2 regions of the Streptomyces sp. NPDC002076 genome follow, and region 1 is predicted to be linked to the other one. Evidence: riboswitches for the same ligand, from Rfam matches in the RefSeq annotation. Region 1 holds a riboswitch; the other holds the start of a gene.
The links. A riboswitch is a leader RNA that binds a small molecule or an ion and turns the genes downstream of it on or off. The one in region 1 is predicted to bind glycine.
Positions count from the first base shown of each region.

Region 1 (7,648 bases):
ACCCTGCGCCAGATCGCGGGGTTCGCCCCCGGCTCGACCCTCGCCATGACCTTCCTGCTGCCGGAGGACCTGGTGGACGAGCGCGACCGCGCCGGCCTCAAGGCGAGCGAGGCGGGCGCCCGGGCATCCGGCACGCCGTTCCTCAGCTTCTACACCCCGGACGAGATGCTGGACCTGGCCCGCGAGGCAGGCTTCGGAGAGGCCCACCACGTCCCGGGTGCCTCACACGCCCAGCGCTACTTCACCGCCCGCACCGACGGCCTGCGCCCGTCGACCGGGGAGGACCTGCTGCTGGCCCGGACCTGACGCCATCCGGGGCGGACCACTGGAATTCGTGGCGGGCAGAGCGCTGGAGAGGGGCAAGGCCGTTCTCCGCGGTGATGCCGTTCCGCTGCGGATGCCTCTGGCTTGCTGCGGATGCCTCTGGCTTCGAGGAAGAACTGATCCAGCGGGACCCGGACCTGCTGAACATCCGGAGGCGGATCTTTCCCCGCCCGCGTCCCGCCCGCCCTGATCGGGAAGTCCAGGGGCCTTTTCCCTCAGCACTCGATGATGTTGACCGCCAAGCCGCCCCGCGCCGTCTCCTTGTACTTCACGGACATGTCCGCGCCGGTGTCCTTCATGGTCTTGATGACCTTGTCCAGGGACACCTTGTGGGAGCCGTCGCCGCGCATGGCCATCTTCGCGGCCGTGACCGCCTTCACCGCGGCCATGCCGTTGCGCTCGATGCACGGGATCTGCACCAGGCCGCCGACCGGGTCGCAGGTCAGGCCGAGGTTGTGCTCCATGCCGATCTCGGCGGCGTTCTCGACCTGCTCCGGGGAGCCGCCGAGGACCTCGGCCAGCGCGCCCGCGGCCATCGAGCAGGCGGAGCCGACCTCGCCCTGGCAGCCGACCTCGGCGCCGGAGATCGAGGCGTTCTCCTTGAAGAGCATGCCGATCGCGCCCGCGGCCAGCAGGAAGCGGACCACTCCGTCCTCGTCGGCGCCGGGGACGAAGTTGATGTAGTAGTGCAGGACCGCCGGGATGATGCCGGCCGCGCCGTTCGTGGGGGCGGTCACCACCCGGCCGCCGGCCGCGTTCTCCTCGTTCACCGCCATCGCGTAGAGCGTGATCCACTCCATGGCGTGGGCCAGCGCGTCGCCCTCGGCGCGCAGCTGGCGGGCGGAGACGGCCGCGCGGCGGCGCACCTTCAGGCCGCCGGGCAGGATGCCCTCGCGTGACATGCCGCGCCGGACGCACTCGCGCATCACCCGCCAGATCTCCAGCAGGCCCGCGCGGATCTCCTCCTCCGTGCGCCAGGCCCGCTCGTTCTCCAGCATCAGGGAGGAGATCGACAGGCCGGTCTCCTTCGTCAGGCGGAGCAGCTCGTCGCCGGTGCGGAAGGGGTACTTCAGGACCGTGTCGTCCAGCTTGATCCGGTCCGCGCCGACCGCCTCCTCGTCCACGACGAAGCCGCCGCCGACCGAGTAGTACGTCTTCGACAGCAGCTCCGCGCCCGAGGCGTCGTACGCCCACAGCGTCATGCCGTTGGCGTGGTACGGCAGGGCCTTGCGGCGGTGCAGCACGAGATCCTTGTCGAAGGAGAAGGGGATCTCGTGCTCGCCGAGGAGGCTGATCCGGCCCTCGGCCTTGATCGCCTCCACGCGCGCGTCCGCCGTCTCCACGTCCACCGTGCGCGGCGAGTCGCCGGTCAGGCCGAGCAGGACGGCCTTCGGTGTGCCGTGGCCGTGCCCGGTCGCACCCAGGGAGCCGTACAGCTCCGTCCGGACGGTGGCGGCCTTTTCCAGCAGCCCTTCGTTGCGCAGGCGGCGGGCGAACATCCGCGCCGCACGCATCGGGCCGACCGTGTGGGAGCTGGACGGGCCGATGCCGATCGAGAACAGGTCGAAGACCGAGATGGCCACGGTCACTCCTCAAGACAGGGGGTGGCGGGGCACCCTCCGGGATCTCCGTCGGGCGCCCCACCGGGGACTTACTTGTCCGGGCCTACTTGTTCAGGCCCGGGTACAGCGGGTGCTTGTCGGCGAGCGCCTTCACGCGCGCCTTGAGGGCCTCCGCGTCGTAGGACGGCTTCAGCGCCTCGGCGATCACGTCCGCGACCTCGGCGAAGTCCTCGGCCGTGAAGCCGCGGGTGGCGAGGGCGGGCGTACCGATCCGCAGGCCCGACGTCACCATCGGGGGACGCGGGTCGTTCGGGACCGCGTTGCGGTTGACCGTGATGCCGACCTCGTGGAGGCGGTCCTCGGCCTGCTGGCCGTCCAGCTCGGACTCGCGCAGGTCGACCAGGATCAGGTGCACGTCCGTGCCGCCGGACAGCACGTTCACCCCGGCCTCGCGCGCGTCCGCCGCCATCAGGCGCTCGGCGAGGATGCGGGCACCCTCCACGGTACGACGCTGGCGCTCCTTGAACTCCTCCGAGGCGGCGACCTTGAAGGAGACCGCCTTCGCCGCGATCACGTGCTCCAGGGGACCGCCCTGGAAGCCCGGGAAGACCGAGGAGTTCAGCTTCTTCGCGAAGTCCTTGCCGCGGGCGAGGATGATGCCGCCGCGCGGCCCGCCGAGCGTCTTGTGCGTGGTGGAGGTCACCACGTCGGCGTACGGCACCGGGTTGGCGTGCAGACCGGCCGCGACCAGGCCCGCGAAGTGCGCCATGTCGACCCACAGGTAGGCCTCGACCTCGTCCGCGATCCGGCGGAACTCCGCGAAGTCCAGCTCGCGCGGGTACGCCGACCACCCCGCGATGATCACCTTCGGGCGGTGCTCCTTGGCGAGCCGCTCGACCTCGGCCATGTCGACCAGGCCGGTTGCGGCGTCCACGTGGTAGGCGACCACGTTGAACTGCTTGCCGGAGAAGTTCAGGCGCATGCCGTGGGTCAGATGGCCGCCGTGCGCCAGGTCCAGGCCGAGGATGGTGTCCCCGGGCTGGGCGAGGGCGAACAGGGCCGCCTGGTTGGCGGAGGCGCCGGAGTGGGGCTGGACGTTGGCGTACTCGGCGCCGAACAGCTCCTTGATCCGGTCGATGGCGATCTGCTCGGCGACGTCGACGTGCTCGCAGCCGCCGTAGTAGCGGCGGCCCGGGTAGCCCTCGGCGTACTTGTTGGTGAGGACGGAGCCCTGCGCCTCCATCACCGCGAGCGGCGCGAAGTTCTCGGAGGCGATCATCTCCAGCGTGGACTGCTGGCGGCCGAGCTCGGCGTCGACCGCGGCGGCGATCTCCGGGTCCAGCTCGTGCAGGGACGTGTTCAGGACGGTCATACGGCTACGACTCCTCAGCCGGCGGTCTCGGCGGCGTACTCGTCGGCGGAGAGCAGGTCGGCCGGCTCCTCCGCGACGCGCACCTTGAACAGCCAGCCGCCCTCGAAGGGGGCCGAGTTCACCAGCGACGGGTCGTTGACGACGTCGTCGTTGACCTCGGTGACCTCACCGGTGACCGGCGAGTACAGGTCGGAGACCGACTTGGTCGACTCCAGCTCGCCGCAGGTCTCGCCCGCGGTCACGGTGGAGCCGACCTCGGGGAGCTGGGCGTAGACCACATCGCCGAGCGCGTTGGCCGCGAACTCGGTGATGCCGACCGTCGACACGCCGTCCTCGGCGGGCGACAGCCACTCGTGCTCCTTGCTGTAGCGCAGCTGCTGGGGGTTGCTCATGACCTGAATTCTCCTGTACGCGCGGGAGTGCTGATGAAGGGGGGACTGCTGAGACCGCTGGTGAGCAGCGGAAACGTGCGCTGGGTCACACAGTGACCGCGCCCAGTGTCTACTTCTGCCGCTTGTAGAAGGGCAGCGCCACGACCTCGTACGGCTCGTGGCTGCCCCGGATGTCCACGCCGACGCCCTCGGTGCCCGGCGCCGCGTGCACCGCGTCGACGTAGGCCATGGCGATCGGCTTGCCCAGGGTGGGGGAGGGGGCGCCGGAGGTGACCTCGCCGATCACCTCGCCGCCGGCGACGACGGCGTACCCGGCACGCGGCACCCGGCGGCCCTCGGCGATCAGCCCGACGAGGACGCGCGGCGGGTTCGCCTCGGCCTTGGCGGCGGCCTCGGTGAGCGCCTCGCGCCCCACGAAGTCGCCCTCCTTCTCGAACTTCACCACCCGGCCGAGCCCGGCGTCGAAGGGGGTGAGCGAGGTGGTCAGCTCGTGCCCGTACAGCGGCATGCCCGCCTCCAGGCGCAGGGTGTCCCGGCAGGACAGGCCGCACGGGACCAGGCCGACGCCCTCGCCGGCCTTGGTCAGCGCCTGCCACAGCTCGACCGCGTGCTCGGGCTTCACGAACAGCTCGAAGCCGTCCTCGCCGGTGTATCCGGTGCGGGCGATCAGGGCCGGGACGCCGGCGACCGTGCCGGGCAGGCCGGCGTAGTACTTCAGGCCGTCGAGGTCGGCGTCGGTGAGGGACTTCAGGATGCCGGGGGACTCCGGGCCCTGGACGGCGATCAGCGCGTAGGCGTCCCGGTCGTCGCGGACCTCGGCGTCGAAGCCGGCGGCGCGCTCGGTCAGCGCGTCCAGCACCACCTGGGCGTTGGAGGCGTTGGCGACGACCATGTACTCGGTCTCGGCGAGCCGGTAGACGATCAGGTCGTCCAGGATGCCGCCGTCGGCCTGGCAGATCATGGTGTAGCGGGCGCGCCCCACGCCGATGGAGGCGATGTTGCCGACCAGCGCGAAGTTCAGGAAGGCGGCCGCCCCGTCGCCGGTGACGGTGATCTCGCCCATGTGGGAGAGGTCGAAGAGACCCGCCTTCGTCCGCACGGCGATGTGCTCGTCGCGCTCGGAGCCGTAGCGCAGCGGCATGTCCCAGCCGGCGAAGTCGGTCATCGTCGCACCGAGCGAGCGATGCAGGGCATCGAGCGCGGTGTGGCGCAGCTCAGTGGGTTCGGTACTGCTCATCGGTCGGTCGTCTCCCAGGAAGCAGGACGGGCGAGGAACGTTCCTCCCCATCTGTCATCGGAACCTGAGAGGTTCGCCACGACCGCCACGGGGACGATCACGGCTTGCACCTTGGGTGGAGCCACTGTCGCAGCAGCCCGCTTTTCAGATGTGCCTCGCCCGCGCGGTAACGGGGCCTGAGAGATTCAAGGGAGGGACTTGCTCCTTCGGCGTCCCAGCGAAGCTGCTGGGAACTCTCCCGCGCGGATTCAAGCGGCCGGTATGCAGTTGGCGGCCACATCATCGCACGGCGAGCGGGCTTTTGTAACCGACCTGTGGCAGGACGCGGACCCCGCCAACGACATCGTCCATTACCTTCTCTTTACACAGTCGGGCAATGAAGATTACCGGGCCGACAGGGGAGGACGATCACGGTGAACAGGACCCCGGTGTACGCCACCGCCACCACCACCGGCATCGCGGTGCCGAGGCAGCGTCCCGTCCCGGCCCCGGTCGTCCGGGACCTGCGGGACCGGGCCGGCCGCGGCCCGCACGCCCTGGCCTTCGGCCCCCGCGACCTCGCCGTGATCACCGGCTTGCCCGGCAGCGGCAAGTCGACCCTGATGCGGCGCGCGGTCACCGGCGCCCGCATCGACTCCCAGGACACCCGCGACCGCTGGGCGGCCCGCCTGCCGGCCTTCCTCCCCTACACCCTCTACCGCCCCCTGGTCCGCCTCGCCCACTACGCCGGTCTGCGCCGCGCCCTGCGTACCGGCGAGGGCGTCGTCGTGCACGACTGCGGCACCCAGTCCTGGGTGCGCGCCTGGCTCGCCCGGGAGGCCCGCCGCCGCGGCGGCACCCTTCATCTGCTCCTGCTCGACGTCACCCCCGAGACCGCGCGCGAGGGCCAGCGCGAGCGCGGCCGGGGCGTCTCCGGCTACGCCTTCCGCCGCCACCGCCGTACCACCGCCCGGCTGCTCGACGCGGTCGAGCGCGGCGAGCTGCCCGCGGGCTGCGGTGCGGCCGTGCTGCTGGACCGGCCGGCGGCAAACGCCCTGCGGCGGATCGCCTTCACAAGGTGAGGCACTGTCACAGCCACCCGCTAGCCTTCATGGTCACAGCAGTGGTTCCCAGCAGGCGGTAGGCAGATGGACTTCCCGGCGGACATTCCCGCGGACTTCCCGGCACAGGCGCACCCCCAGCCGCACGGCGGCTGGCCCGGCAACGAGCTGGAGGAGGTGCTCTCGGCCTCCCTCGGCATGCCCGCCGCGGCCGGCCGGATCATCGAGGTGCTGGGCCGGAGCCTGCTCTGGATCCCGCTGCCGAGCGGCGGCGGCCCGGACAGCGGCCCGCTCGACCTGCCCACGCTGGACACCGACGGCCAGGCGTATGTCCCGGTGTTCAGCTCCGAGGAGCAGCTGCGCCAGGCGGCCGGCTCCCACATGCCGTACACCATCGCCCCGGCCGTGGAGTTCGCCCGCGGCCTGCCCGCGCAGATCGGCATCGCGGTGAACCCCGACGCGCTGGTCGGCATCCCGCTCCCGCCTGCGGCGGTGGCCGAGCTGTGCCGCACCGGACGTACCCCGCTCGACGGCCCGAACAGCGGCGCCCGGGTCCGCCTCTTCGAGCCGGACTGGCAGGACGACCCGGTCGACTTCCTCTCCGCCGCGTCCGCCGAGTTCGCCGAGACCGGCGTGGTGCGCACCGCCCGCCGCTGCCTGGCCGCCATAGAGACGGACGAGCCGGTGATGTTCGTGGGCGTCGAACTCTCCCAGTGGGAGGGCGACCTGCGCGCCCTGCCCCTCCAGGCCCTGGGCAGGGCCCTCGGCAAAGTCCCGGTCAAGTGGCCGGTCAACCTGGTCCTCCTGGACGTGACGGACGACCCGGTGGCCGAATGGCTGAGGTCGCACGTCCGGCCCTTCTACCAGTACGGCCACTGAGCCGGCCCAGGGACGCGGGGCTGTACCGACATGCGGGTACGCCGCGTCGGCGCGAGTACCACCCGCGCACCCGTACTCGCGCACGGACACAAGGCCCGGGGCTATCGGGCGCATAAGCTGTCTCCCAACACCGGGGCACAAAAAGAAGGGCACGACAGGTGAGCGCGAGCCACAGCGGCAGCGTCGGCGTGGAACACACGCTGCGCCAGGTCACCCCCGGCCGCTACGACGCCTACGAAGCCCTGCTCCGCGCCCTCGCCACCCCCTCCTCCGGTCAGATCTGGATGCTCCTGTGGCACGGCCAGGCCGGCTCCCCGGACGCCCAGTACGGGAACATGGAGGTCGACGGCTTCCAGTACGCCCCCTGTGTCACCTCCGCCCAGGAGCTCTCGGCCAGCGGCTGGAACCGGTCGTACGAGGTCGTCGACGGACTCGACGTGGCCCGCACCCTCTACCCCGACCACTACGGCCTCTGGCTCAACCCGCACGCCCCGGGCGGCGGCGTCGGCATCCCCTGGCTGGACCTGCGCCGCATCGCCACGGGCCTGGACCGCCAGCCCGCGGGCCCGCTCCGGCTGACCGAACCCGGCATCGAGATCCCGCAGTTCTACGCCCTGCTCGCGCAGAACGCGCATCGCACCCCGGCCCTGCGCACCCTGCGCCGCGCCTGGGTGCAGCCGGCGCTCGGCGCGCCGTACCTCGCCATCGGCCTGGACGTGTACGACACCTCCCCGGCCGCGGTCGACTCGGTGCGGGCGATGATGCAGCAGTCCGTCGGCGCCGTACCGGAGGGCCTGCCGGTGTCCACCGTCGCGATGACCGACGACTACGACCCGGTCGTG
Region 1 covers NZ_JBSFDI010000007.1:176,062-183,709, forward strand. Annotated here, with positions in the region: gene ACWCQS_RS17375 (class I SAM-dependent methyltransferase) at 1-306, shown strand, start outside; gene ACWCQS_RS17380 (L-serine ammonia-lyase) at 540-1,907, opposite strand; gene glyA (serine hydroxymethyltransferase) at 1,990-3,258, opposite strand; gene gcvH (glycine cleavage system protein GcvH) at 3,273-3,650, opposite strand; gene gcvT (glycine cleavage system aminomethyltransferase GcvT) at 3,760-4,887, opposite strand; glycine riboswitch at 4,929-5,041, opposite strand; glycine riboswitch at 5,042-5,138, opposite strand; gene ACWCQS_RS17400 (AAA family ATPase) at 5,301-5,948, shown strand; gene ACWCQS_RS17405 (enhanced serine sensitivity protein SseB) at 6,015-6,806, shown strand; gene ACWCQS_RS17410 (enhanced serine sensitivity protein SseB C-terminal domain-containing protein) at 6,965-7,648, shown strand, end outside.

Region 2 (7,648 bases), on a different contig from region 1:
GCGACAACGCGACCGCTCGTCATCGCGCACAGCCCGACGCGGAGGGCCAGCGCCCGCTGTTCCGGGACCAGGTCGCTGGTCCGGGCGGTGACATTTCCGGAGGTCAGAGCGGGGCGTCGGTTGACCCTGCCCAGTCCGGCGGCATAGGTTTCGGGCAACCGTCAACCTCAGGTGCGGGTGGAGGGTTCGCCCCCGGTCCGTACGCGTCCAACGCCCCGGCGGGGCAGCCGCAGGAGGATCCGTCCATGTCGGTCCTGGTGTGTACGAGGTGCGGTAACCGCAACGCGGAGAACGCCCGCTTCTGTTCCAACTGTGGCGCGCCGCTGCGCCCTGGAGTGGCGCCGGAGCGTGCCTCCGAGACGACGTCCACGATCTCGATCTCCGGTCTCGAAGCCTACGACGCCGAGGTCACCGGCCAGACGCAGATGCCGATGCTGTCGCCCGAGGCGCAGGCCGCGGTGGACGCGCTGCCGATGGGCTCGGCGCTGCTGGTGGTGCGCCGGGGGCCGAACTCGGGCAGCCGCTTCCTGCTGGACAGCGACCTGACCACGGCCGGCCGCCATCCGCAGAGCGACATCTTCCTGGACGACGTCACGGTCTCGCGTCGGCACGTGGAGTTCCGGCGCTCCCCGGACGGCTCGTTCACCGTGGCCGACGTGGGCAGTCTGAACGGCACGTACGTCAACCGCGAGCGGATCGACCAGGTCGCTCTGTCGAACGGTGACGAGGTGCAGATCGGCAAGTACCGGCTGGTGTTCTACGCGAGCCGGCAGGGCATCTGACCCGCCCCCGGACCGGTGTCCGGGGGGACCCCCAGGGAAGGTCCATGCTTCAAACACCGAGCGGCGGTGCCGGAAGCGGTACCGCCGCCAGGGACAGTGGGCTGATGAGCATCGGCACGGTGCTGAACGCGCTGCGCGACGAGTTCCCCGAAGTCACCATCTCCAAGATCCGTTTCCTGGAGTCGGAGGGGCTCATCGAGCCACAGCGGACCCCTTCGGGGTACCGCAAGTTCAGCGCCGGGGACGTCGAGCGCCTGGCGCATGTGCTGCGGATGCAGCGGGACCACTATCTGCCGCTCAAGGTGATCCGCGAGCACTTGGACGCCATGGAGCGGGGCGAGGCCGTCCAGCTGCCCGTCGTGGGTCGTCAGCGCCCTGGTGAGGAGGTTGCGGAGCCGGCCGCGGTGCCCACGGTGGCCCGGATCGGCAGGGCCGAGCTGCTGGCGGCCGCGGAGATCGACGAGGGCGACCTCAAGGAGTGGGAGTCGTACGGGCTCATCGCTCCGCTGGCGGACGGGGCGTACGACGCCGAGGCGGTCACCGTGGCCTCTCTCGTGGCCGAACTGGGCCGGTTCGGGATCGAGCCGCGCCACCTTCGGGTGATGAAGGCGGCCGCCGACCGCGAGGCCGGTCTGGTCGACCAGGTGGTGGCCCCCCTCAGGCGCCACCGCAACCCGCAGACGAGGGCCCATGCCGAGGCTCGGGCGAAGGAGCTGGCGGCACTCACGGTGAAGCTGCACGCGGCACTGGTGCAGACCGCTCTCGGGGTGCGGCTGCCCTGAACAGGGGGGCAGTGATCGGCCGGATCGGCCACCTGTTCCCGGCCCGACTACCCAAACGTCCCGAGCACGGCCTAGGGTTGCTGTGTGAACGAGCTCGATGTCGTAGGTGTCCGGGTCGAAATGCCCTCCAACCAACCGATCGTGCTCCTGCGCGAAGTGGGAGGCGACCGTTACCTCCCCATCTGGATCGGGCCGGGGGAGGCGACGGCGATCGCGTTCGCCCAGCAGGGCATGGCCCCCGCCAGGCCGCTGACCCACGACCTGTTCAAGGACGTGCTGGAGGCGGTCGGCCAGGAGCTGACCGAAGTACGCATCACCGATCTGCGTGAAGGTGTTTTCTACGCGGAGCTGGTCTTCGCCAGCGGCGTCGAGGTCAGCGCCCGCCCCTCCGATGCCATAGCGCTGGCCCTGCGCACCGGAACGCCGATCTACGGCAGTGACGCGGTGCTGGACGACGCCGGCATCGCCATTCCGGACGAGCAGGAGGACGAGGTGGAGAAGTTCCGCGAGTTCCTCGACCAGATCTCGCCCGAGGACTTCGGCACCAGCAGCCAGTGAGATCGAACGGCCGGTGAGCGTCGGCGCCCCCTGTGCGGGCAATTGCCACCGGCCATTGAGAGCGTCCTACGGCCTCCCCCGAACGCATTCGGCTAGCCTTTCCCCGCGGTGGGACACGGGAAACCACTCCTAGGGTGATTATCACTCGGCGTGCCGAGTGTGGCGATCGTTGACGCACCCCTGGTGACTGCCTACCGTCGTGAAGGCAGGTCAAGGACGGAGGTCGGCGTGAGAACCAGCGGCGACGGTACGGCTGGGGGTGCCCCCGGACGCGGGTTCGGGGAGAGCGGTCCGTACCCTCCCCCTAGCTCTCAGCTGCGTTCGAACAGGGGGTACCCCCAACCGAGCAGCGCGGTCGCTCACGCTCCGCAGCGGCCGACGGTGGTGCCGAACGGCGGAGGGGCGGCGTCCATGGCGGCGGAACAGATCGGCTACCGCGGGCCCACGGCCTGCGCGGCCGCGGGCATCACCTACCGGCAGCTGGACTACTGGGCGCGCACCGGCCTGGTCGAGCCGAGCGTGCGGCCCGCGTACGGATCGGGGACACAGCGGCTGTACAGCTTCCGCGACGTCGTCGTCCTGAAGATCGTCAAGCGCTTCCTCGACACCGGGGTCTCGCTGCAGAACATCCGCACGGCCGTGCAGCACCTCAGGGAACGCGGTTTCCGTGACCTGGAGCGGATGACCCTGATGAGCGATGGCGCCACGGTGTACGAGTGCACCTCGCCGGACGAGGTCCACGCCCTGCTCCAGGGCGGTCAGGGCATCTTCGGGATCGCCGTCGGCGTGGTGTGGCGGGACGTGGAAAGCGCGCTCTCCCAGCTGCACGGTGAGCGCATCGACACCGGCGAGACGCTGGTCGGGCACAACCCCGCGGACGAGCTGGCGCGGCGCCGCAACCGGGCGGTCTGAGCGCCAGGCGCCGCAGCCGTCTCCCGGTGCCACGGCGTTGTCAGTGCCGTGGTGCAGCATCGGAGATGTGAGAAACGCGCCCACGATCCTGCATCTCGACATGGATGCCTTCTACGCCTCGGTGGAGCAGGCATCCAAGCCGAGCCTGCGCGGGAAGGCGGTCGTCGTGGGCGGGCTCGGGCCGCGCGGGGTGGTGGCCACCGCGTCGTACGAGGCACGCGCCTACGGGGTCCACTCGGCGATGCCCATGGCGCAGGCGCGCAGGCTGGCCCCCAACGCCGCGTATCTGGTGCCGCGCTTCACCGTGTACCGGTCGATCAGCGAGCAGGTGATGGCGCTGCTGCGGGAGCTGTCGCCGCTGGTGGAGCCGCTCAGCCTGGACGAGGCGTTCGTGGATCTGGAGGCCGGGGGGAGAGCCTGGGACGAGGAGTCGGCGCGGCTGGTCGGGATCAAGCTGCGCGCGGACATCCGGGCGGTCACCGGGCTGACCGGATCGGTGGGGCTCGCCGCCTCCAAGATGCTCGCCAAGATCGCCTCTGAGCAGGCCAAGCCGGACGGCCTGGTGCTCATCGAGCCGGGATCCGAGCGGGCGCTGCTGGGGCCGATGCCGGTGCGGACCCTGCCGGGGGTCGGGCCCGCGACCGGGGACCATCTGCGCCGGGCCGGGATCACCACGGTCGAGGAGCTGGCCGAGGCGGGCGAGGACGAGCTGGTGCGGCTGCTGGGCAAGGCACACGGGCAGGCGCTGTACGCCATGGCCCTGGCCCATGACGAGCGGCCCGTGGTGGCCGAGCGTGAGGCGAAGTCCGTGTCGGTCGAGGACACCTACGACGTGGACATCCACGACCGGCTGCGGATCGGGCTGGAGGTGCAGCGGCTGGCCGACCGGTGTGTGGGGCGGCTGCGCGGAGCCGGGCTGTCGGGGCGGACGATCGTGCTGAAGGTGCGCAGGTACGACTTCTCGACCCTGACCCGCTCCGAGACGCTCAGAGGGCCCACGGACGATCAGGCGGTCGTGCGGGAGGCGGCCGCGCGGCTCCTGGACTCCGTGGACACGACGGGTGGGGTACGGCTGCTGGGCGTGGGTGTCTCCGGGCTCGCCGACTACACCCAGGAGGACCTGTTCGCGCAGGCGATGCCCTCGCCGGCGGCGGAGACGCCGGAGGAGGCCGGGGCCGAGGTTGTCGTGGAGCGGCCGGAGCCCGTCGAGAGGCACTGGCGTGCGGGACAGGACGTAAGGCACGCCGAGCACGGGCACGGGTGGGTGCAGGGGAGTGGGCTGGGGCGGGTCACCGTGCGGTTCGAGACGCCGCAGTCCCTTCCGGGGAGGGTGCGGACGTTCCTTGTCGGTGATCCTGCGCTGGAGCCCGCCGAGCCGCTGCCGTTGGTCGCGGAGGCCTCCGATCAGGTTTCCTCCGACCCCGCCAGCTTGCCGAAGTCGTGGTCCGGGGCCGAGGGAGGTGATGCCACGTCCAGACCGTAGTGGTGGTAGAGCTGGAGTTCCTGCTCGGGGGAGAGATGGCGGCCCACGCCGAAGTCGGGGGCGTCCTTGATCAGGGCGCGGTCGAAGGGGACGTGCAGGGAGCCTTCGATCAGTTCGCTCGGTTCCAGGGGGACGAAGGCGTCTCGGGAGAACAGGCCGGTGCGTATCGCCGCCCACTCGGGCACTCCGGTCGCGTCGTCGAGGTACACCTCGTCGATGGTCCCGATCTTGGTGCCATTGCGGTCGAACGCCTTGCGGCCGATCAGGTTGCGCGGATCGATGTCGGTCTGCACGGTCCCTCTCCCTCCACGTGGTCGCAACTCATCCGTAAGCACTACGAAAGAGCACATTCAGGGAGGCGGCCACTCGAGGGCCTCGTTGTTGACCTCGCTGGTAGGCTGACAGCGGCTGCTGACACCGTGCGGGAGAGTCCTCCGACCACCTCGGAGGCGCCGAAGGAGCAAATCCTCCCCGGAATCTCTCAGGCTCACGTACCGCACGGACGAGGTCACTCTGGAAAGCAGGGCGGGCGTCGACGGCTCCCGCTCTCACCGACGGTGAAAGCCGGGACATACCCGGTGAAGCTCTCAGGTTGAGATGACAGAGGGGGAGGCCGTCGGGGCACCCGCACCGTGGTGCCCTTCGAAGGTCGCGTCAGACCAGGAGGCCTCCGCAATGACCGCCCATCGCATTCCGCTCCCGGAGCTCGAAGCGGGCATCCCGTTCGAGCAGCGCCACATCGGGCCCGACCAGGAGGCGCGGGCCAAGATGCTCGCGCAGGTCGGCTACGGCTCGCTGGACGAGCTCACCGCCGCGGCGGTGCCGGATGTGATCAAGAACGCCGACGCCCTCGACCTGCCGGGCGCCCGCACCGAGGCCGAGGTGCTCGCCGAGCTGCGCTCGCTGGCCGACCGCAACCAGGTCCTCGACTCCATGATCGGGCTGGGCTACTACGGGACGTTCACCCCGCCCGTCATCCTGCGCAACGTCATGGAGAACCCGGCCTGGTACACGGCCTACACGCCGTACCAGCCGGAGATCTCCCAGGGCCGCCTCGAGGCCCTGCTGAACTTCCAGACGATGGTCGCCGACCTCACCGGGCTGCCCACCTCGGGCGCCTCCCTGCTGGACGAGGGCACCGCCGCCGCCGAGGCCATGGCGCTGTCCCGGCGCATGGGCAAGAACAAGAAGGGCCTGTTCCTGGTCGACGCGGACGCGCTGCCGCAGACCATCGCCGTCATCCAGACCCGCGCCGAGCCGACCGGTGTCGAGGTCGTCGTCGCCGACCTCGGCGACGGCATCCCGGCCGACATCGCCGCGCGCGAGATAAACGGCGTGCTGATCCAGTATCCGGGCGCCTCCGGTGCCGTACGCGACATCAAGCCGGTCATCGACCAGGCCCACGAGCTGGGCGCGCTCGTCACCGTCGCCGCCGACCTGCTCGCGCTGACCCTGCTGACCTCGCCGGGCGAGCTCGGCGCGGACATCGCCGTCGGCACCACCCAGCGCTTCGGTGTGCCGATGGGCTTCGGCGGTCCGCACGCCGGCTACATGGCCGTGCACGAGAAGTTCGCGCGCAGCCTGCCCGGCCGGCTGGTCGGTGTCTCCGTCGACGCCGACGGGAACAAGGCGTACCGGCTCGCGCTGCAGACCCGTGAGCAGCACATCCGCCGTGAGAAGGCCACCAGCAACATCTGCACCGCGCAGGTGCTGCTCGCCGTGATGGCCGGCATGTACGCCGTCTACCACGGTCCGGAGGGCTTGCAGACCATCGCCCGCCGCACCCACCGCTACGCCACGATCCTCGCCGAGGGACTGAAGGCCGGCGGCGTCGAGATCGTGCACGGCGCCTTCTTCGACACCCTCACCGCGCGCGTGCCCGGCAAGGCCGCCGAGATCGTCGCCGCCGCCCGGGACCACGGCGTCAACCTGCACCTGGCCGACGCCGACCACGTCTCGATCGCCTGCGACGAGACGACCAAGCGGGCTCAGGTCGCCGCCGTGTGGTCCGCCTTCGGCGTCGAGGGCGACATCGAGGCGCTGGACGCGACCGCCGAGGACACCCTCCCCGAGGCGCTGCTGCGCACCGACGCCTTCCTCACCCACCCGGTCTTCCACCAGCACCGCTCCGAGACCGCGATGCTGCGCTACCTGCGCAGGCTGGCCGACCGCGACTACGCGCTCGACCGCGGCATGATCCCGCTGGGCTCCTGCACCATGAAGCTCAACGCGACCACGGAGATGGAGCCGGTCACCTGGCCCGAGTTCGGCCAGCTGCACCCCTTCGCCCCGGCCGAGCAGGCCGAGGGCTACCTCACGCTCATCCGCGAGCTGGAGGAACGTCTCGCCGAGGTCACCGGCTACGACAAGGTCTCCCTCCAGCCGAACGCCGGTTCCCAGGGCGAGCTGGCCGGTCTGCTCGCCGTGCGCGGCTACCACCGCGCGCGCGGTGACGAGCAGCGCACCGTCTGCCTGATCCCGTCCTCCGCGCACGGCACCAACGCCGCCAGCGCCGTGATGGCCGGCATGAAGGTCGTCGTCGTCAAGACCGCCGAGGACGGCGAGATCGACGTCGAGGACCTGCGCGCCAAGATCGAGCAGTACCGCGACGAGCTGGCGGTGCTGATGATCACCTACCCGTCGACGCACGGTGTGTTCGAGGAGCACGTCGCGGACATCTGCGCCCGGGTCCACGAGGCCGGCGGCCAGGTCTACGTCGACGGCGCCAACCTCAACGCCCTGGTCGGCCTCGCCAAGCCGGGCCACTTCGGCGGTGACGTCTCCCACCTGAACCTGCACAAGACCTTCTGCATCCCGCACGGCGGCGGCGGTCCCGGTGTCGGCCCGGTCGCGGTCCGCTCGCACCTGGCGCCGTACCTGCCGAACCACCCGATGCAGCCCGCCGCGGGCCCGGAGACGGGCGTCGGCCCGATCTCGGCCGCCCCCTGGGGTTCCGCCGGCATCCTGCCCATCTCCTGGGCGTACGTCCGTCTGATGGGCGGCGAGGGCCTCAAGCGCGCCACGCAGGTGGCCGTGCTGTCGGCGAACTACATCGCCAAGCGCCTGGAGCCGCACTACCCGGTGCTCTACACCGGCCCCGGCAACCTGGTCGCGCACGAATGCATCATCGA
Region 2 covers NZ_JBSFDI010000028.1:5,908-13,555, forward strand. Annotated here, with positions in the region: gene ACWCQS_RS39225 (FHA domain-containing protein) at 246-782, shown strand; gene ftsR (transcriptional regulator FtsR) at 827-1,564, shown strand; gene ACWCQS_RS39235 (bifunctional nuclease family protein) at 1,649-2,122, shown strand; gene ACWCQS_RS39240 (MerR family transcriptional regulator) at 2,351-3,034, shown strand; gene ACWCQS_RS39245 (DNA polymerase IV) at 3,102-4,517, shown strand; gene ACWCQS_RS39250 (PRC-barrel domain-containing protein) at 4,439-4,810, opposite strand; glycine riboswitch at 4,930-5,024, shown strand; gene gcvP (aminomethyl-transferring glycine dehydrogenase) at 5,193-7,648, shown strand, end outside.
Region 2: linked by a shared signal. The riboswitch ahead of gcvP (aminomethyl-transferring glycine dehydrogenase) and the one ahead of gcvT (glycine cleavage system aminomethyltransferase GcvT) in region 1 are both predicted to bind glycine.